Linked DNA regions of Nordella sp. HKS 07. The protein of the gene in region 2 interacts with the protein of the main gene of each other region in a pairwise test. Links are inferred from orthologs where the notes say so. Each region holds a gene or a part of one and is shown on either strand. Other genes may lie near its edges. The genes, in order: ftsZ and rlmN.

Region 1 (14,741 bases), 4.6 Mb from region 2 along the record:
GCGCGAAACCGCCGGTTGATAGGCAAAGGACATATTTCAGTTCGTCTTCGCGAAGGCCGCCTGCGCGCTCTCCATGAACTGCTGGACGGTCATCGTGCCGCCCATAAGAGGCGCCGCATTGCGCTCCATCACCGCCAGCACCGGCAGCGGGAAGGCGGCGAAGCCCGTGTGGTTCTCAGGATTGGCGAGCAGTGCCATATAGGCGGCCTGCATGTCGTTCTGCGCCTGCGCCTGGAAGCCGGTAATATTGGGCGGCACACCGATGATGCCCCACAATTTCTCCTGCGTTTCCTTGCTGGCGATGAAATTGACGAAGGCGGCCGAGGCTTCCGGGCTCTTCGTCCACTTGGTGACGCTCCAGCCGGCTTCGGCGCCCGCATCGACCAGATTCTTATGCTTGGAGGCCGGTACCTGCGGCAGTGCCATCGCCATCGTTTCCGGCTGGTCGCCGAGCAGCCGCATGGCGCTGCTCATCGTGCCGTTGACCAATATGGCGGCACCACCCGAGGCATATTGAACCGTCGTGTCGTCGAACATGTTGCGGCCCAGCGCCTTGTCGTCGCCAAAGCAGCCGGCATTCTTCATGTCCATGATGTAGTTGACGGCATCGGTGAACAGCTTGTCGTCGAGCTTGAGCTCGCCCTTGACCCACTTGCCGAGCGCCGCCTTGTCCATCATCTGGCTGGTGATCATATAGAGATAGGTCTCGAACAGATAACCGTCCTTCCAGCCCGAGGCCATCGGCTGGATGCCCTTCTCGGTCAGCGCCTTGCAGGTGGCGAGCATCGCGTTCCAGCTGGCGAGCCCCGCCGCCGGATCGATCCCGGCCTGCGCGAACATGGCGCGGTTGACCAGCATGACATAGCCATAGGAGCCGGTCGGCAGGATATAGAGATTGCCGTCGGCCGAGTAATTCTCGTCGAGATATTTGATCTGCGGGCGAAGAGTCGCGTCGATCGCGTCCTGCAGCGGATAGAGCCCGTTCTTGTAGCTGTAGGCCTGCGCCGAGCCGTACATGGTGATGACATCGGGTCCGCTCTGCGCCACGACCGCATTGCGCACCTGGTCGAAATAGGTGCCGTACGGCATGTCGATGACCGTGACCGTGACTTGCGGATGGGCCTTCTGGAAGTCGGCGGCAATTGCGTTATAGGCCTCCGCCCCCTTCTCGTAGTTGCCGGGCAGGAACGACCAGACGGTGAGCTCCGTCTTTGACTCGGGGATCGGCCCCGTCTTCAGCTTGTCGGTCGCCGCCGGCTCCTCGCCACAGGCGGAAAGCGCGAACAATGCCGTCGCGAGCGCCACGCCCGAAACGCCCTTGCGCAGCCACGTCGAAACACCACCCATCGTCATAATCACCAGCTCCGTATTGCCGTTGCCAATTGTTCCGTCATCGGTTCGATCACGCCGCCTTCATGGCCGAGCCTGATCAGCGCCACGTCACGCTCCGCCGCTTCCGAGATCGGATAGAGCCCGGGAGCCTTGCGCGACGCATCGCCCGCCAGTTCCTCGACCGCGATCGCCTGCAGCGACAGCGACAGGTCCATGACCTCGATCGGATTGCCTTCGCCGCCCGAGCAGTTGATGCAATGGCCGTCCGCCATCACGCGGATACGGGCGCCGCCGGGCAGCGTGTATTCGGTGACCCCTTGGCGCACGTCCTTGGCCGTCCCGAGGAAACGCAGATAATCCATGGGCAGCTCGAAGTCGCCGCCACCCGCGGTGCACAGGAAAGCGCCGTCCGGCAGCTTGTGCAGATGTGCTTCCGTCACCACGCCGGCGATGCCGGTCGAGGCGAAGACCACTTCGGTCGCGGGCGCGGCGAGCTCGACGCTCTTTACCGCATGGCCATCATGGATCGCCTGCAGGGCCTTGACCGGATCGAGCTCGGCGACGGTCACGCGCGCACCCAGCGCCGCCGCGTGCGCCGCAACACCCTTGCCAACCCAGCCATAGCCGATCACCAGCACCTCGCGCCCGGCAAGCTGGAGATTCGTGATGTCGAGAAACGCCATCACGCAGGATTGCCCTGTCCCGTACACATTGTCGAAGAGATATTTCATCCGCGAATCATTGACCGCGATGACGGGAATGCGCAGCGCCCCCTCCTCATGCATCGCGCGCAGCGGACGCACGCCGCTGGTGGTTTCTTCGGCCGCCCCCAGCATCGATGAGACGAGATCGGGGAATTCGCGATGCGCGAGCCGGATGAGACTGGCGCCGTCATCGATCAGAATATCGGGCCTGGTCTTGAGAAAGGCGCGGGCGAGTTCCAGATCGCGCGCCGCCGTGGCGCCGGCCTCCGCGAAAACCGCGATGCCTTGCGCTTCTAGCGCCTGCACCACGCGGGCCTCCGTCGAGCTGCCGCCACAATAGACACTCACCTCGGCGCCGGCGCGTTTGAACGCCAAAGCGAGATTGGCCGTCTTCGGTTCGAGCACCAGGGAAACACCGATCCGCTTGCCACGGACCCGGCCGGACTCGACGAGACGGCGGGCGATCGCGGCGAGCACCGGCATGCCGCGGCCGGCCCAGGCGATGCGCTCGGCGCCTTCTTGCGCGAGATTGACTGTCATGGCGTCGGCATTCCCTCTATCCACTGCGCGATGTCGTCTTCCTGCTCGCGGCGCGCCGCGCTCAGGCTGATGCCCATGCTCTTGAGCTTCGCCGCCGCAATCGCGTCATCGAGCGCTTTCGGAATGATATGGACGCCGGGTGCCAGGCCGGCTGTGACCAGATGATGCGCGCCCAGCCCCTGCACCGCGAAAGTGAGGTCCATGATCTCGACCGGATGGCCACTGCCGCCGGCGATGTTGACCAGGGCACCACCCGACAGCACATGCAGGTCGCGCGACGCCACGCGGAATGTCGTGATCTGGGGCCGGGTCTCGCGCCGGTCATTCGTCAGGCCCGCCAGCGCCTCGACATCGATTTCGAGATCGTGGTGGCCGGCATTGGCGAGGATGACATCATGGTCGAGATGGGCGAATTCGCTGGCGCCGATGGCGCGCATGCCGCCCGTCGCGGCGATCACCATGCTCGCCCCCGGCAGCATATCGGCGGCCGTGCCGACCTTGTGGCCGTCCATATGAGCCTCGAGCGCGCGGACCGGATCGGCCTCGACGACGCGTGTATGGGCGCCCATCGCCTTGGCATAAAGCGCGATGCCGCGACCGACATAGCCATACCCGATCACCGCGACACGGGCGCCGGCGATCTGCCGGTTGGTGAGCCGCAGGATTGCCTGCAGCGTCGTTTGTCCCGTCGCGTAGCGGTTGTCGAACAGATGCTTGCTGCGCGCGTCATTGGCGGTGAGCGCCGCGAAAGGCAGCTTCCCCGCCGCCCGGAGCGCATGCAGTCTCGCCGTGCCCGTCGTCGTCTCCTCGGAGACGCCCTTGAGACGCGCATAGAGCTCAGGACGGAACCTGCCCATCCGCATGGTGAGCTCGGCGCCGTCATCGATGATATAATGCGGTCCCCAGTCGGCGGCGGCGAGAAGCTCGCGCTCCCAGCTCGCATGATCGCCATCTGGCGCCGAGACGACCGCGAGGCCGCGCGCTTTCAGCGCCTCGACCACCGGGCCTTTCGTCGTGCGCGGATTGCTGCCGGCGACGACGACCTCGGCTCCGGCATCGGCGAGCACGGTGGCGAGGAAGGCCGTCTTGGCTTCGAGATGCACGACGACCGCGATCCGTGCGCCTTTCAGGGCGCCGTCGGCCAGGGTTTCGCGGACCAACCCGTTGAGTACCGGCGAATGCCGGCTCACCCATTCGATCTGGGCTCGCCCGATCTCGACATCGCTGCCCGTCGCCAATTGCGTCATGCCCCCTGATCCCCGAACCCGCCATTGACCCCGCCGGCAAGGCTGGGTTATTCCTTATCTAAGCGCTTAGCTTATCGCAATGTCAATGTATCGCCGGTGTTTTCCGATGTGCTGTGAACAAGCAAAAGGCGGCTGACGATGGCAGAAGGCGCCCGCCGCCCCACCCTCGCCGACGTCGCCCGGCTGGCCGGCACCTCGACGGCGGTGGTGAGCTATGTGCTGAATGACGGCCCGCGCGCCGTCGCTCCCCAGACCAAGGCGCGCGTCGCGGACGCCATCGCCCGGCTCGGCTATCGGCGCAACCCGCTGGCGAGCGCGCTGATGGCGGGGCGTTCCAATCTCGTCGGCCTTCTCGTGCCCGATTTCTCGAACGCCTTCTTCAGCGAACTGGCGCGCGAATTCGAGCGCGAAGGCAAGTCGCGCGGCTTCCTCACCTTGATCGGCAACACTGCCTATGACCCGACGGTCGAGCTCGACTACGAGCACGCCTTCGCCGACCTGCGCCCGCGCGGCATCTTCGTCACCAGCATCACCGGACATGCCGAGAGCCTCGATGACTGCCCGCGCATCTATGTCCATTCCGCGCCATCGGGCGTCAGCGATCCCAGCGTTCTTTTCGACGATGCGGGTGGCGGCATCGCCGCGACCCATCATCTGATCGCGCAAGGCTACGAGAATATCCACTGCGTCGCAGGCCCGGACGATTTCGGTCCTTCCGGCCGGCGCGAGCGCGGCTGGCGGCAGGCGATGACGGAGGCGGGCCTTGCCATCGAAGGCAGGTTGCATCGCGTGCCTTTCGAAAGATTGCGGGCGGAGAGTGAATTGCGCCCTCTGCTCTCAGCCCCGCAACGGCCGCGGGCGATCTTCGCCACCACCGACGAGCAGGCGCTCGCCGCTCTGCGCGCCGCCGCCGAATGCCGCCTGCGGGTACCGGAGGATGTGGCGATCGTCGGCTTCGACGGCATTCGCGAGGCGCTGAACGGCAGCGCACGTCTCACCACCTACGCTCTGCCGCTGCGCGAGCTCGCCCGGCGCGCCTTCGAGGTGCTCGACGGGTGGAAGGTGTCAGGCAATCCCTCGCATCTCATCGCCGGGTCGATGCAAATCGGCGAGACGTCCTGATCAACCAAGACGCGCGATCCCGTCGAGGAACACGTCCACGACGCGATCATACTGGGCCTCGACGCATACGCGGGTCTTCTGCCCGTTGCGCGGCGCGAGCAGTGTCTGGCCGAGCCGCTCACCGGTGAGCACGACCTCGACATCGCCCTCCTCCATGCGGAAGAGATCGGGCCGCAGCGCCGCGATGACGGTCGCCGGATCATGCAGGCTGCAGCCTCTCGCCCCACGCCCCAGATAGACGTCGATATAGAGATCCGAGATCGCCGCCAGGAAGCCGCCGAATTTCGGCGAGCGCTCGGCGAGCGCGGCGAAATCGTCTTTCGTGAGCGACGTGCGGTCGGTGACGTCAAGGCCCACCAGCACGGTCTCGGCACCCGAACTGAGCACGATCTGCGCCGCATCCGGATCGTTGTAGATATTTGCTTCGGCGAAGGGCGTCACATTTCCGCGCGCATGAACGACGCCACCCATGACGACGATCTTCGCTACATTCTTCGCGAATTCGGGATCGCGCTCGATCGCCGCGGCGATATTGGTGAGTGGCCCGATCGGAAACACCACCAGTTCCCCCTTATGGCGTTTCGCCTGATCGATGAGGAAATCGACCGCGTGGCTGTCGATCGCGCGTCCCCCTCGGACGGGGTGCCGGCAGCGCGCCGAAACCCTGCTCGCCATGTATCCAGAAGACCGGCTCCCACGGTCCGCCGCGGAAGGGCCTGCCCATTCCTTGCGCGACCGGAATGGGGCGGCCGATCATCTCGACCAGGTGCAGCGCGTTGCGCGTGCCCATCTCGACCGGAACATTGCCGTAAACGGAAGTCAGCCCGATAAGCTCGATCTCGGGACAGGCGGCGGCGAAGAAGATCGCCATCGCATCGTCGACGCCCGGATCCGTATCGATAATCGCTTTCATGTGCTCCCCTCGCATTCGGAGCGTTCATACATGCGCGCGCCCGGAGCACAAGATGCTGTCTTGGCTTTGCCTTAACGTCACGACATAGTACGGCCCATGCTTTTGCGCCCTGACGTCTACAGCTTCGATTTCGGCGCCTTCCGGATCGCCGCCCTGCTGGATGCGACGGATATCCGCGGCGGCCTTGCCGCGAGCTTCGCCTTGGGCGAACCCGACGCGCATGTGCGTGAGCTGGCGGTGACGAATTTCATCGATCCGGACCGTTTTGAGCATCCCTTCATCCCGATCTTCATCGATACGGGTGCGGCGAAGATCCTGTTCGACACCGGCCTCGGCGCGCCGGAAAGCGCGCTTCTCCCGAGCCTCGCCAGGATCGGCGTCGCTCCGGGAGTTGTCGACATTGTCGTCCTCACACATGGCCACCCCGATCATATTGGTGGCCTGCGAGCCGGTGCATCACTTGTCTTTCCCCGTGCGCGCTATGTGTTCGGTGCCGCCGAGTTCGATTTCTGGGTGCGCGGCGAAAACGTGCGGCAGGCGCGGCGCGCCGATCGCGAACTCTTCATGCGCAGCTGCGCGCCCCTTGCGGACAGTGCAACATTCGTGAATCCGGGTGATGAGATCCTTCCCGGTATATCGGCGATCGATGCCGCCGGGCATTCACCCGGCCTCCTCGCCTGGCGCATCGCAAGTGAGGGAAAGCAACTGCTGATCTGGTCCGATACCTGTCTGCACTACATCGTGTCGCTGCAGCGGCCGGACTGGCAGGCGACTGTCGATGACGACAAGGAAAAGGCCGCGGGCACGCGCCGGCATCTGCTCGCTTTCGCGGCTGACGAGCGACTTCTCGTCGCCGGCTATCACATGCCCTTCCCCGGACTTGGCTTTGTCGAGCGCGTGAAGGACACCTTTCGCTGGATCCCGGTCAGCTACCAGTTGAATCTGTAAGCACCGGTTCCCGCCCGCCGGGGACGCCAACAGGCGTGTCCTCTCGGATTGATAGTCGCGGTCCTCAGCCGATGAATTCGGGTGTGGTGACCGCCTCGTCCTTCTTCACTGCCTCGCCGACCGGAGGCAATTGCAGCACGGTTCCGACCTGTCCCTTCCTGAGGCGGGTCACGAGCACGATCTTGCCGTTCGGAAACTCCAGCGCGTCGTGATAGGCGGCAGGCTGGTCCATATTGATCTGGGTGAACCGGGCGACGCTGCCGCCGAGCTCTCCGATCTCCATGCCGAGCCCGCCGAGCGTGCCCTGATTGCTCTCCACGTCATTTTCAAAAGCAAGTTCCGTACCCGGACGAAGACATACGGCAATGCCGGGTTCGCCCACGGCGCAGAAGCCATGCGTGACCGAGCTGTCGAATGCGGACGTTACCAGCTTGTCGCCGACCTTTGCGGGACGAGAGGCGACGTGATGCAGACTATAATCGCACATCAAAGAATCTCCTCTACTGTGAACAGCCAGGATGGTTGTCCTTGATGAATCAATGCACATCATGGTGGCTATCCTGTGTCCGAGACATCGCGACTGCATGTCGTAATGTTCCAAAGCGCTCCCCACCAATCATGCTGCAGATTTGGGAAGCACTACTGATATGGATTCAGCGAGTACTTTCTAATAGCGACGCGAACACCCGGTTTTGATCAGGAACTGGCGCGCAGGAGCTGGTCGGCCTGGGCGCGGGCCTCTTCTGTCACCTTGGCGCCGGACAGCATACGGGCAATCTCCTCACGCCGGCTCGCGGCGCCGAGTTCCTGGACGCGCGTGACCATGCGCTTCTTGCCGACCTCTTCCATCTTGCTGATCAGCATATGCTGGCCGGCCTGGGCGGCGACTTGCGGCGAATGCGTCACCGCCAGGACCTGCAGGCCCTTGGCGAGACGCGCCAGCCTCACCCCGATCGCATCGGCGACGGCGCCGCCGACACCGGTGTCGATCTCGTCGAAGACCAGAGTAGGCGCCGATCCCTTTGCCGCCAGGATCACCTTGAGCGCCAGCATGAAGCGCGCAAGCTCGCCGCCCGATGCGACCTTCATCAAAGGCGACAGAGGCGTGCCCGGATTGGCGGCAACCAGGAATTCCACCTTGTCGAAGCCATGACTGCCGCCGCGGCCGCGATCGGCCTCGACGCGCGTCTCGAAGCGCGCTTTGGCGAGCTTCAAGGGCGCCAGTTCCTTCACCACCGCGTCGTCGAGCTTGCGCGCGATCTTCTTGCGCTTGTCGCTCAGCTTGGCCGCCGCCTCGTCGAAAGCATCGCCATGCGCCTTGAACGCTGCTTCGAGCCGCGCCAGCTCGGCGCCGCCATCGGCGATCGCCTGCAGATCGCCTTCCATCTTCTCGCGCACGCTCGCCAAGGCATCGACGGTGCATTTGTATTTGCGCGCCGCGGCTCTGAGCGCGAAGAGCCTTTCTTCCGACTGCTCAAGTTCGCGCGGATCGAAGGCGAAGGAGCGCAGAGCCTCCGCCGAGGCGCGATGCGCCTCGCCCATTTCCTGAAGCACCCGGTCGAGCGCCTCGCAGATGCGGTCGAGCCGACCCTGTGCCTGGTCCTTGCGCCGTTCGAGCTTGCGCAGGGCTGCGTTGAGACGCGCTTCGACGGCGCCGTCGCCATTCAGAGCGTCTTCCGCGTCGCTGAGCGCGCTCGCGAACTGCTCGGCATTCATCATCAGCTGGCGCTTGTCGGAGAGCAGGGTTTCCTCTTCCGGCTGCGGATCGAGCTTGCGCAACTCGTCGGCGGCGTGGGTCAGATAGTCCCGCTCGGCCTCGGAACGCGCAAGCAGCGCCCTGTGTTCGGCGAGCTTTGTCTCGGCGGCGCTCAACGTTTCCCACAGATCGCGCACTTTCTCGGCTTCGGCTTCGAGCCCGCCAAAGGCGTCGAGCAGCCGCCGGTGATTGGCGGAATTGACCAGGGCCCGGTCATCGTGCTGGCCATGGATCTCGGTCAGCGTGCCGGCGATCTGGCGCAGGAGATTGAGGCTGATCGGCTGGTCGTTCACGCTGGCGCGGCTCGGACCGTCGGCATTCTGGATGCGGCGGATGACGAGCTCGCCATCGGCCTCGATATCCTGCGCTTCGAGGAGGCCGAAGGCGGCATGCGCCTTGGGCAGAGAGAAGGCCGCGGTCACGACGCCCTTCTCGGCGCCATTGCGCACCAGGCTGCTGTCACCGCGCGCACCAAGTGCCAGGCCCAGAGCGTCGAGAAGGATGGATTTGCCGGCCCCCGTCTCGCCGGTGAGTACGGTGAGCCCGCGCTCGAGCGTGAGGTCGAGCTTTTCGATGAGCACGATATCGCGGATGGAGAGCGCCGTCAGCATGGCGCCCTTATAGCTGAGTCTGCGAGAGGACGAATAGGGCCCTCACTCCGGCACTCTAGTGTCCCGAATCCGAAGTTCGCCACAGCCAGCGGGACCTTCCGAGCGAATTTCGGATTCGGAAGGACACTAGAAAACCTAATGATTCTAGTGTGCTTTTGAACGCGAAGTTCCTGTCGGTGCAAGCCGCTGATATCAGGAACTTCGCGTTCAGCACACTAGAACGGGTTGACCGTGTTCAGCGCCTTGCTGATCCAGGATTCCTTGTTCTCGGCCGGCAGGATGCCGTCGTTCTTCAGGAGTGCATAAGCGTCCTGATACCACTGGCTGTTGGGATAGTTATAGCCGAGCACGGCCGCGGCGGTCTGCGCTTCCGACTGGATGCCGAGCGCCAGATAGCCTTCGGTCAGCCGATAGAGCGCCTCCGGCGTATGCGAAGTGTTTTGATATTCGGTGATCACGCGCTTGAAGCGGTTGATGCCGGCGAGATAGGAGCCCTTCTTCAGGTAATAGCGGCCGACTTCCATTTCCTTGCCCGCCAGGTGGTCGCGCGCCAGCGTCGCCTTGGCGGCGGCATCTTGCGCATAGGCGGTGCCGGGATAGCGCTGGACCACTTCCTCGAGCGAGGCGAGCGCCTTCTGGGTGTTGGTCTGGTCGCGCCGGACGTCGATGATCTGCTCATAATTGCTGAGCGCGATCAGATAATACGCATAGGCCGCATCCTTGTGGCCGGGATGCAAGGTGAGGAAGCGCTGCGCCGCGTTGATCGCCTCGTCATAGGCGTTGCGCTGATACTGCGCATAGGCCTGCATCAATTGCGCCTTGGTGGCCCAGGCCGAATAGGGGTGCTGGCGTTCGACCTCGGCGAAGGTCTTGGCCGCGGTGCGATATTCGCCCGACTGCATCTGCTCGAGGCCCTTGTTATAAAGAGGGCCGACGGGCTCGGTCTGCTCTGCGGCTGCCATGTCGGGCGCAATGCCGTCGCCCGAGCCGGAGGAAGCTGCCTGCGTCGAGGACGATGATCCGCTGTCCAGCAGATTGGACATGCTGGAACAGGCGCTGAGCACCAGTGCGACGGCAATCACGGAACCAAAGCGCAGCCCCGCGGCAAGCCGATCACCAGTCCTGGACAGAAGAGTCAACCGTTGAATTCCCGCTTGAGATGTCAGATGAGGCCGCCTTGTACCCCTCCACGATCCAGGATTCCAGCGGCCCCTCTCAGTTAGATGCAAAAAACCCGGCGGAAGTGTGACCGCCGGGCTTTTTTCTAGCTGCTGTAGTAACTTAAGCCTATCAACTAGTTCGCCTGGCGGCGCAGGAAGGCCGGAATCTCAAGCTGATCATCGTCATAGGCGGGTTGCGCGGCGTTGGTCACCGGCATCTGCGCAACCTGCGGCCGTTGCGACTCGGGCTGCATGCGCGGCTCCTGGCGCGACCGCGGATCAGGTTCGCTCACCGGCATGTCGCCCTTGCGCGAAAGGCCGACGCCGGCCAGACGCTCGAACAGGCCGCGCTTCTTCTTGGCGGCATGCTCGGCAATGTTCTCGATGCGGTTCTGCTGCGCCGCAATCTGACGCTGCGCGATGGGCGGGAAATCCTCGACCAGCGGCATGCGGGGAGCAGTCTGCTGGGCGCGCGCCTGATGCACGGCGTGCTGCATCGTCTCGACGTCGGCAGGCTCATGCTCCTCTTCCGCTTCCGGATGCTGCTGCATCGGCTGCGCGTGGGGCTGCGGCGCCGGAGCCGCGCGCTTGACATGCGGCATCGGGGCGGCGGGCGTCATCTGGATCGGCGTCGGCTTCTTCACCGGGATGGGCTGCTTGCCCGTATAACCGAAGACAGGACGGGCGGGGGCTTCCTGCTCCTGGACCGTCTCATCGCCCATATGCTCGGCCTGTTCGATCGCAAGCCCGGTCGCCACGACCGAGACACGCATCGTGCCTTCGAGAGAGTCGTCGAAAGTGGCGCCGAGGATGATGTTGGCTTCCGAATCCACTTCCTCACGGATGCGGGTGGCCGCCTCGTCGACTTCGTAGAGGGTCAGGTCAGGTCCGCCGGTGATCGAGATCAGCAGGCCGCGGGCGCCGCGCATCGACACATCGTCGAGCAGCGGATTGGAGATCGCCGCTTCGGCCGCCTCGATGGCGCGCTTCTCGCCGGAGGCTTCGCCGGTGCCCATCATCGCCTTGCCCATTTCGCTCATGATGGCGCGGACGTCGGCGAAGTCGAGATTGATGAGGCCTTCCTTGGTCATCAGTTCGGTGATCGAGGCAACGCCCGAATAGAGCACCTGGTCGGCCATGGCGAAGGCGGCCGCGAAGGTGGTCTTCTCATTGGCGACGCGGAATAAGTTCTGGTTGGGGATGACGATCAGCGTATCGACGTTCTTGGCGAGGAGCTCGATGCCGCGCTCCGCCGTCTGCATCCGGCGTACGCCTTCGAAATGGAAGGGTTTCGTCACCACGCCGACGGTGAGGATGCCCTGCTCTTTCGCCGCCCGCGCGATGACCGGCGCCGCACCGGTGCCGGTGCCGCCGCCCATGCCGGCGGTGATGAAACACATATGAGCGCCGGCCAGATGGTCCAGGATCTCCGGCAGCGCTTCTTCCGCGGCGGCCGCGCCGATCTGCGGCTGCGAGCCCGCACCCAGGCCCTGCGTCAGGGCGGTGCCCATCTGGATGCGTCTTTCCGCGACATTCTGTGTGAGAGCCTGCGCGTCGGTATTGGCGACGACGAATTCGACCCCTTCGAGGCGGCTCTCGATCATGTTGTTGACGGCATTCCCGCCGGCGCCGCCCACGCCGAATACGGTGATGCGTGGTTTAAGTTCGGCCAAGCTCGGCACAGTGAGATTTATCGTCATTTGAAGCACCTGGAAGTGAGTTTTCCCCGATAGGAATCTTTCTTACCCATTCAATAACAAATGGTTAACAAACGCTAACCAGCGCATGTTTATTTGAATCAAAACTGACTCAGATCGGGGCACAGGGAAGGTATTTCCTTGACCATTCGCCGCGAAACCGCCCGATGGAGTTGAATCTCCTTATGAGGAAAGCCTCATAAGCCTTTGAAATATATTGGATATGGCCTCCAAAAATGCACGAGCGAGCCAGCGCAGGCGCGCGGCTCGCTCGGACGCTCGGAGTTACGTTCAGAAACTGTCGGCGATCCACTTGCCGACGCGACGCAGATAGCCCGCTTCGGCATCCTTCATCGCCTGGCGCGCGACGCCCGCGGCATGGTGGATATCGGGCCTGAGCGCGTAATTGAGCAGACCGTAGACGGTGGCGAAAGCGGGCGAGCGTGCCGCCTCCGGCATGCCGGCCACAGGCAGCGGCGCTCCCAGCCGGATCTGCCGGTTGAGCCACTGGGCGGCGATCTCGCGTACCCCGGTGAGCTCGCTCCCGCCCCCGGTCAGCACCACGCGCGACCCCGCGAGTTTGGCGAAGCTCGCCCGGTCGAGGCGCTCGCGCACCATTTCGAGGATCTCTTCCAGGCGCGGCCGGATGATGCCGGTCAGCATCGATTTCGGCGCATGATAGATCGTGTCGACGCCGCGCTCGCCGAGCAGCGGTACCGCCACGGTCTCGCGGTCATCCACGACCGTCGACATGGCGCTGCCCCACAGGGTCTTCATGCGTTCGGCATGGGCGATCGTGGTCGAGAGCCCGCGGGCGATGTCGTGGGTGATATGCATGCCGCCGACGGGGATGACATCGGCAAAGACCAGGTGCCCGTCATGGAAGGAGGCGACACCGGTGGTCGCCCCACCCATGTCGAGAAGTGTTACGCCGAGCTTGATTTCGTCCTCGGCGAGGACGGAGCGCGCCGCTGCATAGGGCGCGACGACATAGTCGGCGACAGAAAGATGGCAGCGCTCGATCACCAACGCCAGGTTGCGCAGCGCGGCGGGCTCGGCCGAAACGACATTGACTTCAGCGGTGAGCGTCGTGCCGAACATGCCGGCGGGCTCAGTGATGCCGCGCGCGTCATCGAGATTATACTGCGCCGGCGCGGTATGGAGCGTGCGCCGGCCAGGTTGGTGGCCTTGCGCGAGGGCGGAGCGCGTCGCCGTTTCGATATCGCGTGGGGTGACCTGACCGGTCTCGGTCGCGACCGACGCGGAATAGGAATTGGATTGCGGCCTGCCGCCCGCCACATTCACGTAAACGGATGTGATCGTGCGCTTCGCCATCTTCTCGGCGGCATCGACCGCGAGCCTTATGGCGCGCTCGGCCTGATCGAGATCGACGATGGCGCCGTTGCGGGTGCCGCGCGAGGCCTGGCAGCCGAAGCCCAACACGCGCAGCGCCGAAGCTTCTTTGCCGTCCGCGGTGCGCCGGTTCTGGCTGACCACTTCGCCGATCAGGCAGCTGAACTTGGTGCTGCCGACATCGAGAGCGGCGACGATGCTGCCCTTGCTCGCGATCGGGGGCTTTGCATCTCCTTTGACGGGCAACTCAATGACGGTCATGCAAAATCCCTTCCCAAAGCACGGACAACGCTACTGCTGCTGACTTACCTTGAACTTCTTAATATCTTTTTCCGGTTCGACCGGATCCGGCAGTTCGACGACCACTTGATGCGCCAGTCTGAGATCGATCGACTTGACACCCTTGCTCAGCAGCTTCTGGTTGCGGTCGAGCGCGGCGAGCGTCTCGAGCGCAAGCGCTGGATCCTTTTCAGGCAGAGCCACGGTCATTCCATTATCGAGATAGAGTGTCCAACGCCTCTCCCCGACGCGGGCGGCGGCGGTGACACGCGCCTTTACTTGCGGCACAGCCGAGAGCTGGCCCACCAGTTCGGCGGCGGCGCGATGGGCGCCTTCGCCGGTGACGAGCAGCAGCGAGGACAATCGCCTTGGATCGAGCGTGCTCATCGCCGTGCCGGTCTGGTCGATCACGTAATGCACCCCATCGCGCTGCCAGATGACGAAGGGCTGGCGCTCGGTGACGACGATGTCGAGCCGGTTGGGATATTTGCGCATCACCCGCGCCGAGGCGACCCAGTCGAGATTTTCAAGCAGGGAGCGCGCCCGCGTCGCATCGAAGCCGACGAGCGAGCCGCCTGGCTGCACGCCGAGCGCGGAGAGCAGCGTTTCCGGCTCCTGGTGCACGAGGCCGGTTATCCGGATATCGTCAGCGGCGAAGCCGAGCGAGCTCGCCAACTGACCAGGAAGCTTGCGCCACGGGCTTCCATCATAATCGAGATGGCCGCCGATCACGAGGCCATGGATGATCGACCCGAACAGCAGCGCGCACGCCCCTGCCCTGGCGACGAAGCGCGTCCTGCGGCTCGGTCCAGCGGGCGGCAGCCGACGGAAGAACTGGAACGCGCGACGGCGGATGTCTTGTGCGAGCTTCATCTGTTCACCGAGGCGTCATTGACCATCCAGGTCACCAGATCCTCGTAGGAGTGTCCAGCGTGCGCCGCGAGTTCCGGCACCAGAGAAGTGCCCGTCATTCCCGGCTGGGTGTTGACTTCGAGGAGGATCAGTTCGCCGTCGCCGCCCGGCGTGTCGTCGTAGCGGAAATCCGCGCGGCTCACGCCTCTGCATCCCAGGGCCTGATG
Region 2 (14,705 bases):
GCCTTCTGGGGCTTCGCGGGACAAGGTATCGTTCCGGACATCGTCACCATGGGCAAGCCGATGGCCAATGGTCATCCCGTCGGCCTCGCCGTCACCCGCGAGGACATCCTTGCCGACTTCACTGGCAGAGTTGATTTTTTCTCGACCTTCGGCGGCAATCCGGTGTCGGCCGCGGCGGCGCTCGCGACCCTCACCGTCATCGAGCGCGACCGCTTGCAGGACAAAGCGCGCGCGACGGGCGATTTCCTACGTGCCGGCATCAAGGCACTCGGGCAACGCCATCAGATGATCGGCGATGTGCGCGGATGCGGATTGATGACCGGCGTCGACATCGTCGCCGATCGCGCCACACGCACGCCCTCGCCGCAGGAAGCCCGGCGCATCACCAACGGTTTGCGCGAGCTGGGTGTGCTGGTCGGGATAGACGGACCACACGGCAATGTCCTCAAGGTCAGGCCGCCTCTGCCCTTCGCCCGCGAGCATGCAGAGATCGTGCTGGAGGCGATGGACAAAGCGATGACGCTCTAATCGAATCTATAGAAGCGGCGCGCATTATCATGGAACAGCGCGCGCTGGTCGGCGGCCGGCAGATGTGCCACCGCTTCCTTGAAGTTCGTATAGATCTCCGCGAAGGTCATCTGCAGGGCGGCGACCGGAAAATCGGTGCCGAACATCGAGCGCCCGACGCCGAAGGCATTGAGGCAGTCATGCACCACGGCCTTGATGCTGTCGGGCGTCCATTGCGGATCATAGGCGCCCGGATTGGAGATCTTGAGCGCGATATTGGGGCGCGAGGCCAGAAGCGTCAGCGCGTCGCGCCAGCGCGCCATGCCGGCCTCGTCGCGGTCGATCGGGCTGGCGCAGTGATTGACGATGATCTGCAGTTTTGGAAAGACATGCGCCAGCTCGAAGACCGCTTGCGCCTGATAGGGATAGGCCATCAGCTCGAGATGCAGCCCGGCCTCGCCGACGTAACCGACATCGCGCCGCCAGTCCTTGTCGAAACCGAGATCGGGCCGCTGGATGAAGCTCTTCTGCGGCGCGCTCGGATGATGGCTCAATATGCCCCGGATCCCGACGACGCGCTTGACCGTCGCCTGCCTGGCGATGACGTCACGGGCTTCCGGTGATCCGAGAGGGGCGCGCGCCACATAGCGCAAGGCCACGCCTTGCGATTTGTCGAGGCCTTCGAGCCAGAGCGTCTCACCGAGCGCGTCGTCTTCCTGCCAGAGCGCCTCGATATGGACGGTGCCGACAATATTGTGGCCGGCGCAATCCCTTAAGTAATCCTCGACCAGATAATCGCGCCGCAGCGAGTCCAGGCCGCCGAGCGCCTCGACCGCGCCATCGACCGGCATGAGCCAGCGATGCTTGCCCATGCCGTAATCCCACAGATGATGATGCGGATCGATGACCGGCCCATCATACATGTCGAACGTCCTCCACTCGTTTCTTCCTTTCTACGTCATCCCGACTTTTCGCCGGGCTGACGGGTGGAAGACAAACTGATCCTAAATTTTGTTATCGGTCGCGACCGCCTCCGAATAGGTCGGCCGCGAGGCGACACGATAGGGGAAGAGCTTGCGCAGCGCCACGAAGAAGACCGGCGTCAGGAACAGACCAAAGAAGGTGACGCCGAGCATGCCGGAGAACACCGCGGTGCCGAGCGATTCACGCATCTCCGCACCCGGACCGGTCGCCAGCATCAAGGGCACGACGCCCAGGATGAAGGCGAAGGCGGTCATCAGGATCGGCCTGAGACGCAGGCGGCAGGCCTCGACCACCGCATCGATCGCGTTGGCGCCGCGCTCCTCCGCCTGCCTCGCGAATTCGACGATGAGGATCGCGTTCTTGGCGGCGAGGCCGATGAGCACGATGAGGCCGATCTGGGTCAGGATGTTGTTGTCGAGCCCACGCAGATTGACGCCGATCAGCGCGGCCAGAATGCTCAACGGCACGATCAGGATGATCGCGAAGGGCAGCACCCAGCTTTCATACTGGGCCGCGAGCGCCAGGAAGACGAACAAGACCGACAGTGCGAAGATGAAGATGGCGGTATTGCCGGTCTGGCGCTCCTGCAGCGACAGCTCGGTCCATTCGAAGGAGGTGCCGGGCGGCAGCCCCCTTGGCGGCGAGCCCCTCCATCAGATCGAGCGCGGTCGTCGTCGACACGCCGGGCGCCGCGGTGCCCTGCAGCGGCACCGACACATACATGTTGTAGCGCTGGATGAGCGAGGGGCCAGTGACGTCGCGAATGGCGACAAGCGTTCCCATCGGCACCAGGGCGCCGGTGGCCGAGCGCACCTTCAGCCGCAATATGTCGTCGCGCTCGAGCCGGTGTTCCTGATCCGCCTGGGCGCGCACCTGGTAGACGCGGCCGAAGGCGTTGAAGTCATTCACATAGGACGTGCCGAGATTGATCGACAGCGTGTCGAAGATATTGGGGATCGGCACATTCAGCATGCGCGCCTTGTCGCGATCGATCTCGAGGAAGAGCTGCGGGCTCGACGCCGAGAAGGTGGTGTAGACGCCGGTCAGGCCAGGCGTCTGATTCGCCTGCTGCATCATGTCATAGGCAAGCCCGAGGACGCGGCGCACATCGGCGCTGTCGCGCTCCTGCAGCTGGATCTTGAAGCCGCCGGAATTGCCGATGCCGCGGATGGGCGGCGGCGGCACTGCGATGATGAAGGCCTCCTGTATCTGCTGCAGACGGCCATAGAGATCGCCGATGATGGCATTGGCATTGTGGCCTTCCTTCAGGCGGTTCGCGAAGGAATCGAAGCGCGCGAAGACGACGCCGGCATTCGACGCATTGGTGAAGGTGGCGCCCGAGAAGCCGGCAAAGGCGACCGCGTCGGTGACGCCCGGCGTCGTCGCGATGATCTTGGAGGCGCGCTGCACCACCTGGTCGGTGCGTGACAGCGAGGCGCCTTCCGGCAGCTGGATCACCACGATCGCATAGCCCTGATCCATCGTCGGGATGAAGCCGCGCGGCGTTGTCTGCAGCATATAGACCGTCGCCGCGATGAGGCCGACGAAGACCGCCAGCATGCCGATGAGCGCCAGCCATTTGCCGACCAGGAAACGCACCAGCCGGCCGTAATATTCCGACACCCGGTCGAAGCCGCGGTTGAAGCCGTCGCCGGCGGCCTTGAGCCAGCGCGTCACGATGAAGCGCGGCGCTGTGTGGCTATGCGGACGGAACAGCAGGGCGGCAAGCGCCGGCGACAGGGTCAGCGAGTTGATCGCCGAGATCACCGTCGCCACCGCGATGGTAATGGCGAATTGCTGGTAGAACTGCCCGGAAATACCCGGGATGAAGGCGGTCGGCACGAAGACCGCGATCAGCACCAGCGAGATGGCGATGACCGCCGCGCCCACTTCGTTCATGGTGCGGTGCGCCGCCGTCGCCGGATCATAGCCCAGGCCGATATTGCGCTCGACATTCTCCACCACGACAATGGCGTCGTCGACCACGATGCCGATGGCGAGCACCAGGCCGAACAGGGTCAGCATGTTGAGCGAGAAGCCGAAGGCGTAGAGGACGGCGAAGGTACCAATGAGCGACACCGGAATGGCGACGATCGGCACGATGGCGGTGCGCCAGGATTGCAGGAAGACGAGCACGACAATGACGACAAGGAGGGCCGCCTCGAGGATCGTCTTGTACACCTCGTTGATCGAGTCCGAGATGAATTCGGTCGGGTTGTAGACGATCTGATAGGCGAGGCCGGGCGGGAAGTCGGCCTTCAGCCGCTCCATCGTCGATATGATCTCGGCGGCGGAGGCGAGCGCGTTGGTGCCGGGGCGCTGGAAGATGCCGAGCGCCACCGCGGGCTTCCCGTTCAGATAGGAATTGGTGACATAGTCCTTGGCGCCGAGCTCGATGCGGGCCACGTCCTGCAATTCGATGAGCCGGCCCTGCTCGGTCGACTTGACGATGATGTAGCGGAACTGGCGGGCGTCCTCGAAGCGCCCCTGTGTCGTCACCGTATATTGGAAAGCGTTGTTGCCGGGGTTCGGCGGGGCGCCGATCGAGCCGCCCGAGACCTGCACATTCTGCTCGCGCAGCGCCTGGACGACGTCGCTCGCCGTCATGCCATAGGCGGTGAGCTTGTCGGGATCGAGCCAGATACGCAGCGAATATTCGCGCTCGCCGAAGATGATGAGATCGCCGACGCCGTCGAGGCGCAGCAGCACGTCGCGCACCCTGGAGCGGGCATAGTTCGAGACATAGAGTTGGTCGTAGGTCTCGTCCGGGGACAGCATATGCACGACCATCATGAGATCGGGCGAGCTCTTGGCGGTGACGACGCCGAGGCGGCGCACCTCTTCCGGCAGCCGGGGCTCGGCGATCGACACGCGGTTCTGCACCAGAACCTGTGCCTGATCGAGATCGGTGCCGAGACGGAAGGTGATGGTGAGCGTCATGGCGCCGTCGGCCGTCGAATAGGAGGACATATAGAGCATGCCCTCGACGCCGTTGACTTCCTGCTCGATCGGCGTGGCGACGGTCTTGGCGACGGTATCGGCGTCAGCGCCCGGATAGGTCGCTCTTACGACGATGGTGGGCGGGGCGATCTCAGGGTACTGCGCGATCGGCAGCTGCGTGTAGGCGATGCCGCCGACGATCAGCAGCACGAGGGAGAGCACCGTCGCGAAGATCGGACGGTCGACGAAGAAATGTGAAAATCTCATTGGACGGCTCCGCCGGCCTGGTCGGGCAGCGTCACCAGCTCGGGCTTGACGGTGGCGCCGGGCCGCACGCGCATCAAGCCGTTGATGATGATCGTCTCGTCGCCGGTAAGACCTTCGCGCACGACGCGATAGCCGTAGATTTTTGGCCCGATGCGGATCGGCTTGGCCGAGACCTTGCCGGCTTCGTCGACCACATAGACGATGCGACGGTCCTGGTCGGCGCCGATCGCGTCGTCGGGAACGAGGATGCCCTTGTAGGGCAGCGATCCTGGCATGTTGACCCGGCCAAAGAGGCCCGGCTGCAGGATCAGGTCCTTATTGGGGATCTGGGCACGGATGCGCATGGTGCCGGTCGCCTGGTCGATGCGGTTCTCGGCGAAATCGAGCCTGCCCTTGACCGGCGATTCCGCGTCGTCGGCGAGCCGCACCGTGACATCGATGCCGCCGGCACCTTCCTGCAGGCTTTGCTTGCGGATGCGGGCGTCACGCGCATAGGCCAGGAACTGCCGTTCATCGACATCGAAGTAGAAATTGATCGGATCGAGCGACACGACGGTGGTGAGCGCCGTCTGGTCGGCCTGGACCAGATTGCCGACCGAGACGAGGCGGCGGTCGATGCGCCCCGAAAGCGGCGCCTTGATCTCGGTATATTCGAGATCGAGCTCGGCCCTGATCAGCGAGGCCTTGGCCCCTTGCACCGCGGCCAGCGCCGCCAGATATTCGCGCCGCCGGTCATCGAGCGTCGCGGTCGGGATGTTGCCGGTCTGGGTCAGCTTTTCGGCGCGCTTGAACTGGCTTTCGGTAAAATCGACCTGTGTCTGGGCGACGTCGAGCCGCGCCTTGGCCTCATCGAGCGCCGCCTGGAAAGGCCGCTGGTCGATGGTGAAGAGCAGGTCGCCCTGCTTGACGATGGCGCCATCCCGGAAATGCACCTTGTCGAGATAGCCGCCGACGCGGGCGCGCACCGTGACCTCGTCCACCGCCTCGAAGCGGCCGATGAACTCGTCGTCCTCGACGATCTCGCGGGTGATCGGCTTGGCCACGGTGACCGGCACGGGACCGGGGGCCTGGGCCAAAGCGGGGGCGGCGGCCGCCCAGAGGAAGATCAGGGCGACGGCGGAGCGCGTGAACGGCGCGGCATGAACGAACATGTTAGGGTCCCAGATGGCCGAAGACAGGCAGTGTAGTGGCAAAATCAGGACAACGATAAGTGTGCAGCCGCACACTCATTGTCAACACCCCATTGATGTCGAATGTTTGGAACTGTCAGCTGACGTTGAGGTCAGACGCATCGGCCCGAAAGGTGCGAAGCGGCTTTCGGACAAGCCGATGCGCAAATTGAGAACATCGGCCCGAAAAGTGTGATGCGGCTTTCGGATCAGCCGATGCGCAAATTTACCCACCCGAAAAGTCCATGGCCGCCCTTTTGAGGCGGCCATACAAACTTGCCAATGCGTGAAACCAAGTAACTGGAGCGTTACCGCCTCAGCCGAGCCGCTTGCGAGCCGCCAGCGTGCGCAGGCGCAACGCATTGAGACGGATAAAGCCGGCGGCATCCTTCTGGTCATAGGCGCCGCGATCGTCCTCGAAGGTGACGAGCTCGTTGGAGTAGAGCGACTTTGGCGACTTGCGTCCGGTCACGATGACGTTGCCCTTATAGAGCTTGAGCCGGACGGTGCCTTCGACATTCTCCTGCGACTTGTCGATCATCGCCTGCAGCATCTCGCGCTCGGGCGCGAACCAGAAGCCGTAATAGATGAGCTCGGCATAACGCGGCATGAAGCTGTCCTTCAGATGCGCCGCCTCGCGGTCGAGCGTGATCGACTCGATCGCGCGATGCGCCACATGCAAGATGGTACCGCCCGGCGTTTCATAGACGCCACGCGACTTCATGCCGACGAAGCGGTTCTCGACCAGGTCGAGCCGGCCGATGCCATTGTCGCGGCCGAGATCGTTGAGGGCGGTGAAAAGCGTCGCCGGCGACATGGCCTTGCCGTTGAGCGCAATCGGGTCACCGTTCTTGAATTCGATCTCGATCGAGGTCGGCTTGTCGGGCGCCTCTTCGGGCGAAATGGTGCGCTGATAGACATAAGGCGGCGGTTCGACCCACGGATCCTCCAGCACTTTGCCTTCGGAGGAGGAGTGCAGCAGATTGGCGTCGACCGAGAAGGGCGCTTCGCCGCGCTTGTCCTTGGTCACCTGGATCTGGTGCTTCTCGGCGAAATCGATGAGGTCGGTGCGGCTCTTGAACTCCCATTCGCGCCAGGGCGCGATCACCTTGATATCGGGATTGAGCGCATAGGCGGTGAGCTCGAAGCGCACCTGGTCATTGCCCTTGCCGGTGGCGCCATGGGCGATGGCGTCGGCACCGGTCTCTTTGGCGATCTCGATCAGCCGCTTGGCGATGAGCGGCCGGGCGATCGAGGTGCCGAGCAGATAGACGCCCTCATAGAGCGCATTGGCGCGGAACATCGGGAAGACGAAGTCGCGGATGAATTCCTCGCGCACATCCTCGATGAAGATTTCCTTGATGCCCATCGCCTGCGCCTTCTGGCGCGCCGGCTCGATCTCGCCGCCCTGGCCCAGATCGGCGGTGAAGGTCACGACCTCCGCGTCATATTCGGTCTGCAGCCATTTGAGGATGATCGACGTGTCGAGGCCGCCGGAATAAGCGAGCACGACTTTCTTGACGCTGCCGCGTTTGGACATGATGTAATCCGTTTCCGTGAAAATCGCCGGCACTATACTGATGGACAGGCCAAACACAATGCGTCCAAAGCTCGATTTCTGGTACGAATTCGCCTCGACCTATTCTTATCTGGCCGCACTCAGGATCGAAGGTCTTGCCAAGGAACGAAAGGTGGACATCGCCTGGCGGCCCTTCCTGCTCGGGCCGGTCTTCAAGGCGCAAGGCTGGAATACGTCGCCCTTCAATCTGTTTCCGGCCAAGGGCAGCTATATGTGGCGCGACCTGCAACGGCTCTGCGACGCGCAAGGTCTCGAGTTCCACAGGCCCGACCCGTTCCCGCAATCGAGCCTGCTCGCGGCGCGCATCGCCCTGACCGATCAGCTCGTGACCCGCCGCGCCGAATATTCACGCCGGGTATTTCTCGCCGAATTCGCGCAAGGTGCCCGGATCGACGACGAGGCCGTGCTCGCCCGCATATTGCGAAGCCTCGATCTCGACGACCGCGGCATTCTCGACGCCGCCCGTTCGGACAAGGTGAAGCTGCGCCTGCGCCGGGCGACGGATGAAGCGATGAGCCTGCAGCTTTTCGGCGCCCCGAGTTTCGTCACTTCCGACGGCGAGATCTTCTGGGGCAATGACCGGCTGGAAATGGCGCTCGACTGGGCCGCGCGTGGTGGCAAGGGGGTAAGCTAGGCGGAAGCGGCCGCCGCATCCATTGCCAGGCGTTCCTTGGCGCGCATCCGCTGGCTTTCCGATTTGAGCTGACCGCAGGCGGCCATGATGTCGCGTCCGCGCGGCGTCCGGACCGGTGAGGCATAGCCGGCACGGTTCAGCACCTCGGCGAAGCGCTCGATCGTGTCCCAGTCGGAGCATTCATATTGCGTGCCGGGCCAGGGATTGAACGGAATGAGATTGACCTTGGCCGGGATACCTTTCAGCAGCTTCACCAGCCTTTTCGCGTCGTCGAGCGTGTCGTTGACGTCCTTCAGCATCACATATTCGAAAGTGATGCGGCGCGCATTGGAGAGTCCCGGATAGGCGCGGCAGGCGTCGAGCAGTTCGCTGATCGGATATTTCTTGTTGATCGGCACGAGCTTGGTGCGGATCTCGTCCGTCGTGCCATGCAGCGAGATGGCGAGCATGGTGCCGATTTCGGCCCCGGCGCGCACGATCTCCGGCACGACACCCGAAGTCGACAGCGTGATGCGCCGCTTCGACAGCGAGATGCCCTCACCGTCGGAGACGATCTCCATCGCGTTCTTCACATTGTCGAAATTGTAGAGCGGCTCGCCCATGCCCATCAGCACGACATTGGTGACATAGCGCCCGCCGATCGGCGGCGTCGGATTGGCGCTGAGCTGATGCGGCCATTCCTGCAGCCGGTCGCGCGCGATGAGCACCTGGCCGACGATCTCGGCGGCGGTGAGGTTGCGCACCAGCTTCTGCGTGCCGGTGTGGCAGAAGGTGCAGGTGAGCGTGCAGCCGACCTGGCTCGAGATACACAGAGTGCCGCGGTCTTCCTCGGGGATATAGACCATCTCGACTTCATGGCGCTGGCCGCGCTCGTCGCGCGGCAGCTTGAGCAGCCATTTGCGCGTGCCGTCGCTCGATATCTGTTCGGTCACGACGTCGAGGCGATCGATGACGAAAACCTCATCGAGCGTCTGGCGCAGATCCTTCGAGATGTCGCTCATCTGAGCGAAGGAGGTGACGCCGCGATGATAGAGCCAGCTCCAGATCTGGCGCATGCGCATGCGCCGCTGCTTCTCCGGCACGCCGGCCTTGGCGAGCACATCGGTCAGCTCGGCGCGTGTCAGCCCGATGAGCGGCAGCTTGACGGGGTCAAGGCTCTGGGCTTCGGGGCGCGGCTTGTGCGCGATATCCAGCGTAACGGCGGTCATGGTGACGGTCTCATAACACAGGCGCGCTCTCCGCCAAAGCGGACGCCGTTCGGCGGTCAGCGCTCAAACTAATGACCGGCCGAATATGGGAACTCGGCCGCGCTTTGACAAACGGGTTTATTTGCAGGCGGCGTCGATCTTGGCGAGCGCCTGGGCGATGCCTTTCAGCGAATAGGAATCGAGTGTCTCGGTGCCGCGCCAGGAAGCGCCCTTGACGGTGAGCTTCTGGCCTTTCTTCATCGCCGTCACGATCTCCTTGTCCTTGGCGGTAGTGTCGGCCCAGGCGCCATCGCCATTGGTGAAGAGCTCGTAATTCTGCGTGTCGATGGAGAGCTGGACGGTAGCGTCCTTCTTGAACGGATAGCCGATGATGGTCGACACCTCGTTGCGGACACTCTGGCCCGGGCGGTGGGTGACGAGCAGGAAGGCCGGATCACGCTTGGCGTTCTTGGGCGTCTGGGTCTTGGGCTGGGAGGAAACGTAGCAGACCTTGCCGCCCTGCGACTTGTAGGTATAGGCCGCCCAGTCGCCGAATTTGCCGAGCTCGGTGGGCTCGGGCGTCTGCGCGAAAGCGGGCGCGAGCCCGGCCAGAAACGTGAAGGGCGCCAAGGCGACGGCCCATGCCGCAGGCTTGAATTTCATCTGAACAACCTCATTCCCACCACCGCTATGTCCCGAAAAGATCAGGCCTTTTCCATGAAACCCTGCGGAGATCAATCGTAACGTCCCAATGGCCGGAAGAACCGGAGCCGGCCTCGTTTTCGCGAACTAACTGCGTGAACATTCTGACCGGAATTGGGCGATTCTTTTTGATCGCTTGCCGCCACTATTACGCGGCTTCGGGGCCTTGAAATCACGCCAAATAAGCGTGTTTTCGAGCCTTTTCCACCGGTTTTGATCGAATCAGGTGATTCAATCAGAACGTGAAACGATCTAGCCAATTCGCCAGATTGCGCAACCAGTTGCGCTCATGTAACCGATAATTCATAGCGCTTGGAGCTTGCTGAATGGTTGCTGCCGCCGAAAACACGCCCGGAACACCTGCTTTGGCAGATCTCACCCGTCCGCTGGCGGAGGCCCACGGGGCCGTCGGCGCCCTTTATGGGCTCGCCCGGGCGCGCGTCCAGGCACGGGTGACCGCCGAGCGCAAACTCTCCTCCCATCTGATCGACCGCGAGCAGCATGCCGTCCATGGCCTCGCCTGGCTCGCCACCTATGAAGCGGTGCTGCGGGAGCTGTCCTTCTATGCCGAACGCCTGACCCAAGGTCAGAAATTCGGCGAGCTGGAGCAGCTCCTGGTTCAGATCGCCGCCGGGGAATATCTCAACCAGATCGCCGGCGGCATCCCGATGAACCAGTCGGAATTCGCCCGCCTCGGTGATCTGGGTCTCACCCGGGCGGATCTCGCCCAGCTCGAGAGCCGGGCGGTCCAGTCCCTGATGACCGCTGGCAACACGGCGCCGGCCCGGGCCCGCCTGGTGGAGCTGATGATCGCGGCCAAGGGCGCCTCGACCTATGGCGATTGCGGCCTCGACGACACGCTGGACGAGATGCGCGCCAGCATGCGCCGCTTTGTCGAGGACAAGGTGAAACCGAATGCGCATGAATGGCATCTCGAAAACGCCTATGTGCCGATGGAGATCGTCGAGGAACTGGCCGCGCTCGGCGTCTTCGCGCTGACGCTGCCCGAACAATATGGCGGGCTCGGCCTCGGCAAGGAATCCATGTGCGTCGTCTCGGAGGAATTGTCGCGCGGCTGGATTGCCGTCGGCTCGCTCGGCACCCGCGCCGAGATCGCCTGCGAACTCATACTGGGCGGCGGCACCGAGGCACAGAAGCAGGCGTGGCTTCCCCGCATCGCCGCGGGCGAGATACTGCCGACCGCCGTCTTCACCGAGCCCAATACCGGTTCCGATCTCGGCAGCCTGCGCACCCGCGCGGTCAGGGACGGCGACGTCTACAAGGTGACCGGCAACAAGACCTGGATCACCCATCCGGTGCGCGCCGACATCATGACGCTGCTCGCCCGCACCAATGCGGATGAGCCCGGCTACAAGGGCCTCTCGATGTTCATCGCCGAGAAGCCGCGCGGCAGCGATGCCGATCCCTTCCCGGCCAACGGCATGTCGGGCGGCGAGATCGAGGTGCTCGGCTATCGCGGCATGAAGGAATATGAGATCCGCTTCGAGGATTTCGAGGTCAAGGCCGCCAATCTCTTAGGCGGCGAGGAAGGCCAGGGCTTCAAGCAATTGATGCAGACCTTCGAATCGGCCCGCATCCAGACAGCCGCGCGGGCTCTGGGCGTGGCGCAGAACGCCCTCGATGTCGGCCTCGACTACGCCATGGGCCGCATCCAGTTCGGCAAGCCGATCGTCGCCTTCCCGCGTATCGCCGACAAGCTCGCGCTGATGGCGGCCGAGATCATGGCGGCGCGCCAGCTCGTCTATCACTCGGCCCGCGAGAAGGATGCCGGCCGGCGCTGCGATCTCGAGGCCGGCATGGCGAAGCTCTTGGGCGCCCGCGTCGCCTGGGCCGCCGCCGACAATGCGCTGCAGATCCACGGCGGCAATGGCTTCGCGCTCGAATATCAGATCTCGCGCCTTCTCTGCGACGCGCGCATCCTCAACATCTTCGAGGGCGCCGCCGAGATCCAGGCGCAGGTCATCGCCAGGCGTCTCCTCGAGGGCGGCAATTGAGCGACAACCGCACCGTTCTGATCACCGGCTGCTCTTCGGGGATAGGTTATGCCTCGGCCAAGCTGCTGAAGGAGAAGGGCTGGCGCGTCTTCGCGACGGTGCGCAAGGACGCCGATCTCGTCCGTCTCGAAAGCGAAGGCTTCGAGACGCTCCGCCTCGACTACACCGATCCGATCACCATTTCCGAATGCGTCGCCGAGGTTTCCGAACGCACGCGCGGCAAGCTCTTCGGGCTCTTCAACAATGGCGCCTATGGCCAGCCGGGGGCGCTCGAGGACATATCGCGCGCCGCACTCACCGCCCAGTTCGAGGCCAATGTCTTCGGCTGGCATGAGCTGACGCGCGACTGCCTGAAGCTGATGCGCGCCAATGGCGCCGGCCGGATCGTCAACAACTCCTCGGTGCTCGGGCTGACGGCGATGAAATGGCGGGGCGCCTATTGCGCCACGAAATTCGCCATCGAGGCGATGTCCGACACTCTCAGGCTCGAGCTCCAGGGCACCAATATACATGTGTCGCTGATCGAGCCGGGGCCAATTGCCACACGCTTCGTCGAGCACGCGATCGAGGCCTTCGACCGCAATGTCGACGAGACGCTTTCAAATTACAGGGAAATTTATGTAGGCCAACGCCGGCGGCTGTCAGGCGGCGGCACCAAGCGCTTCAAGCTTCCGCCCGAGGCGGTGGCTCGCAAGCTCCTGCATGCGCTGGAAAGCCGCAAGCCGCGACGGCGATATTATGTGACAGTGCCGACTTATGTCATGGCCTGGGCCAGACGGCTGTTGCCGCCGCCGGCCCTCGACCGGCTTCTCCACAGGGCATCCGACCAATGAATATCTTCGACTATCTCGTCCCGATTTCCATCGCTGCCGTCTTCATTGTCCTGTGCCTGGGGCTGTGGAACATGATGCGCGGCGGCCCCGGCAATGTCTCGCAGCAATTCATGCGCTGGCGCGTGATTTTGCAGTTCGTCGCGATCATCATCATCATGGGCGCGATCTGGTTCGCGGGACGGTAGCTGATTTCCCCCCTCGACAAAGGGGAGGTGACCTTGAAAATCCACACTTCCTTTCCCATATCGACGCGCGATTGAGGCAAATGAGGGGATCTCCCATGGTCTTGACCAGCAATGAGCAGACAGTGCGTTCCGGCTTCTGGCCGAAGCTCGGCAGGGTCGCGGCCTCGGTCCCCTTCGCCGAGGACGCTGTCGCCGCGTATTACTGCGCCTTCGACCGCGCCACGCCGCTCAAGGCGAAGGGCATTCTCCTCGGCGCGCTCGCCTATTTCGTGCTGCCCCTCGACGCCATTCCCGATTTCGCGCTCGGCCTCGGCTTCACCGACGACATGGCGGTGCTCGTCGCCGCCATCGGCATGATCCGCGCCCATATGAAGCCCGCCCATTACGACCGGGCGCGCGAGACCTTGGCGCGCCTCAAGCGTGGCGAGACGCTCGCCGACTGAGCAGTTCACCAATTTGGATCGCGGCCTTCGATGTCATTGTCCGGAATGACCTGCGGCTGGCGCTCGCGGCTGGTGTAGGGAGCCACATAGGCCAAATTGAGAGCGTGGCCGAAAAGCCTGGCGATTGCGTCCAGCGATGCGCCTATGCCAATTCTCGGTAAGCGCAGCCGTGGCAGGCTTGAGGAGCGGATGGATATCGGGGCAGTGGGAACGATGTCGGTCATGGCATCCTCCTGTGATTACAAGAATGACACCGCCTCCCACTCAGGTCCTTGGCTCGGACCTGAAAAGTTCTGAAAAGGCCCTGATGTTCGCCTTCAGGACCGACTTAGGTTATCCTCCCACCTAGGAACGGGTTCTCGGCAAATGGACTTGCAGTTTGGGAGCTATCGCCTGAAGCGTGCCGAACGGCTGCTGCTGGGGCCCAACGGGCCGGTGGAGCTTTCGGCGCGATCCTTCGACATCCTCGCTTTGTTGCTGGAGAGGCCTGACCAGGTAATCGGCAAAACTGAACTCTTCGATACGGTCTGGCCTGGCATGGTGGTGGAGGAGAACACGCTCCAGGTGCATATATCGGCGCTGCGCAAGGCGCTTGAGACCGGCATGATCATGACCGTGCACGGCCGCGGATACAAGTATGCCGGCCCGAGGCCTGTCTTGGCTCAGGCGACAAATGATGCGGCCGAGGCGGCAAGCGAGAAACCAATCTCGCACAAACCGTCCATAGCTGTCCTGCCCTTCGACAACATGAGCGGCGACCCGGAGCAGGATTATTTCAGCGACGGGATCACCGAAGACATCATCGCCGAACTTGGCAAGTTCAGGGAATTTCTGGTCATTGCGCGGAACTCGTCCTTCCGGTTCCGCGGCAAGGCGAATGATGTGGCCGAGGTGGCGAAGAAGCTTGGCGTCCAGTACGTCGTCGAAGGCAGCGTGCGCAAGATCGGCAATCGGGTCCGCGTCACCGTGCAGCTGATCGACGCCTCCTCAGCGGCCCATGTCTGGGGCGAGCACTACGACCGTGAACTCACCGACATTTTCGCCATCCAGGACGAAATCACCCAGATGATTGCGGCCCGCTTGGCCCGGCAGGCCAGAACCGCGATTGCGTCGCACGCCAGGGCCCGACCGACCGACAACATGTCGGCCTATGACCTTTACCTGCGGGCGCTGCAACTGGCAGCCACTTACGACACGGTTGACAAGGCGGAACCCTTTCTGCGCCAAGCCGTAAAGCTCGATCCCCGGTTTGCTGCGGCC

Evidence for each region.
Region 1: the proteins of rlmN (region 2) and ftsZ interact in binary tests that used the Escherichia coli proteins (3 or more experiments, as listed by UniProt). The link is inferred for Nordella sp. HKS 07 from one-to-one orthologs.

Annotation. Positions count from the first base shown.
Region 1 is NZ_CP049258.1:6,771,748-6,786,488, forward strand. The notes cover bases 9,751-12,699. They hold ftsZ (cell division protein FtsZ), read right to left. Parts: upstream 12,034-12,699; coding sequence 10,468-12,033; downstream 9,751-10,467. Other genes in these bases: G5V57_RS32155 (outer membrane protein assembly factor BamD), read right to left, coding at 9,751-10,312; ftsA (cell division protein FtsA), read right to left, coding at 12,322-12,699. In the rest of the region: G5V57_RS32110 (hypothetical protein), read right to left, coding at 1-33; G5V57_RS32115 (ABC transporter substrate-binding protein), read right to left, coding at 37-1,353; G5V57_RS32120 (adenosylhomocysteinase), read right to left, coding at 1,356-2,576; G5V57_RS32125 (adenosylhomocysteinase), read right to left, coding at 2,573-3,823; G5V57_RS32130 (LacI family DNA-binding transcriptional regulator), read left to right, coding at 3,962-4,945; G5V57_RS32135 (nucleoside hydrolase), read right to left, coding at 4,946-5,620; G5V57_RS34975 (nucleoside hydrolase), read right to left, coding at 5,517-5,858; G5V57_RS32140 (MBL fold metallo-hydrolase), read left to right, coding at 5,955-6,806; G5V57_RS32145 (hypothetical protein), read right to left, coding at 6,871-7,293; DNA repair protein RecN, read right to left, coding at 7,503-9,173; more of G5V57_RS32155, read right to left, coding at 9,389-9,750; more of ftsA, read right to left, coding at 12,700-13,644; G5V57_RS32170 (cell division protein FtsQ/DivIB), read right to left, coding at 13,675-14,535; G5V57_RS32175 (D-alanine--D-alanine ligase), read right to left, coding at 14,532-14,741. UniProt on the Escherichia coli protein: Essential cell division protein that forms a contractile ring structure (Z ring) at the future cell division site. The regulation of the ring assembly controls the timing and the location of cell division.
Region 2 is NZ_CP049258.1:2,195,322-2,210,026, forward strand. The notes cover bases 7,183-10,095. They hold rlmN (23S rRNA (adenine(2503)-C(2))-methyltransferase RlmN), read right to left. Parts: upstream 9,289-10,095; coding sequence 8,077-9,288; downstream 7,183-8,076. Other genes in these bases: G5V57_RS10320 (argininosuccinate synthase), read right to left, coding at 7,183-7,407; G5V57_RS10325 (2-hydroxychromene-2-carboxylate isomerase), read left to right, coding at 7,466-8,080; G5V57_RS10335 (invasion associated locus B family protein), read right to left, coding at 9,406-9,930. In the rest of the region: G5V57_RS10300 (aminotransferase class III-fold pyridoxal phosphate-dependent enzyme), read left to right, coding at 1-528; G5V57_RS10305 (amidohydrolase), read right to left, coding at 525-1,430; G5V57_RS10315 (efflux RND transporter periplasmic adaptor subunit), read right to left, coding at 4,695-5,849; more of G5V57_RS10320, read right to left, coding at 6,184-7,182; G5V57_RS10340 (acyl-CoA dehydrogenase family protein), read left to right, coding at 10,296-11,984; G5V57_RS10345 (SDR family oxidoreductase), read left to right, coding at 11,981-12,817; G5V57_RS10350 (twin transmembrane helix small protein), read left to right, coding at 12,814-13,002; G5V57_RS10355 (YkvA family protein), read left to right, coding at 13,098-13,445; G5V57_RS10360 (hypothetical protein), read right to left, coding at 13,451-13,669; G5V57_RS10365 (winged helix-turn-helix domain-containing tetratricopeptide repeat protein), read left to right, coding at 13,812-14,705.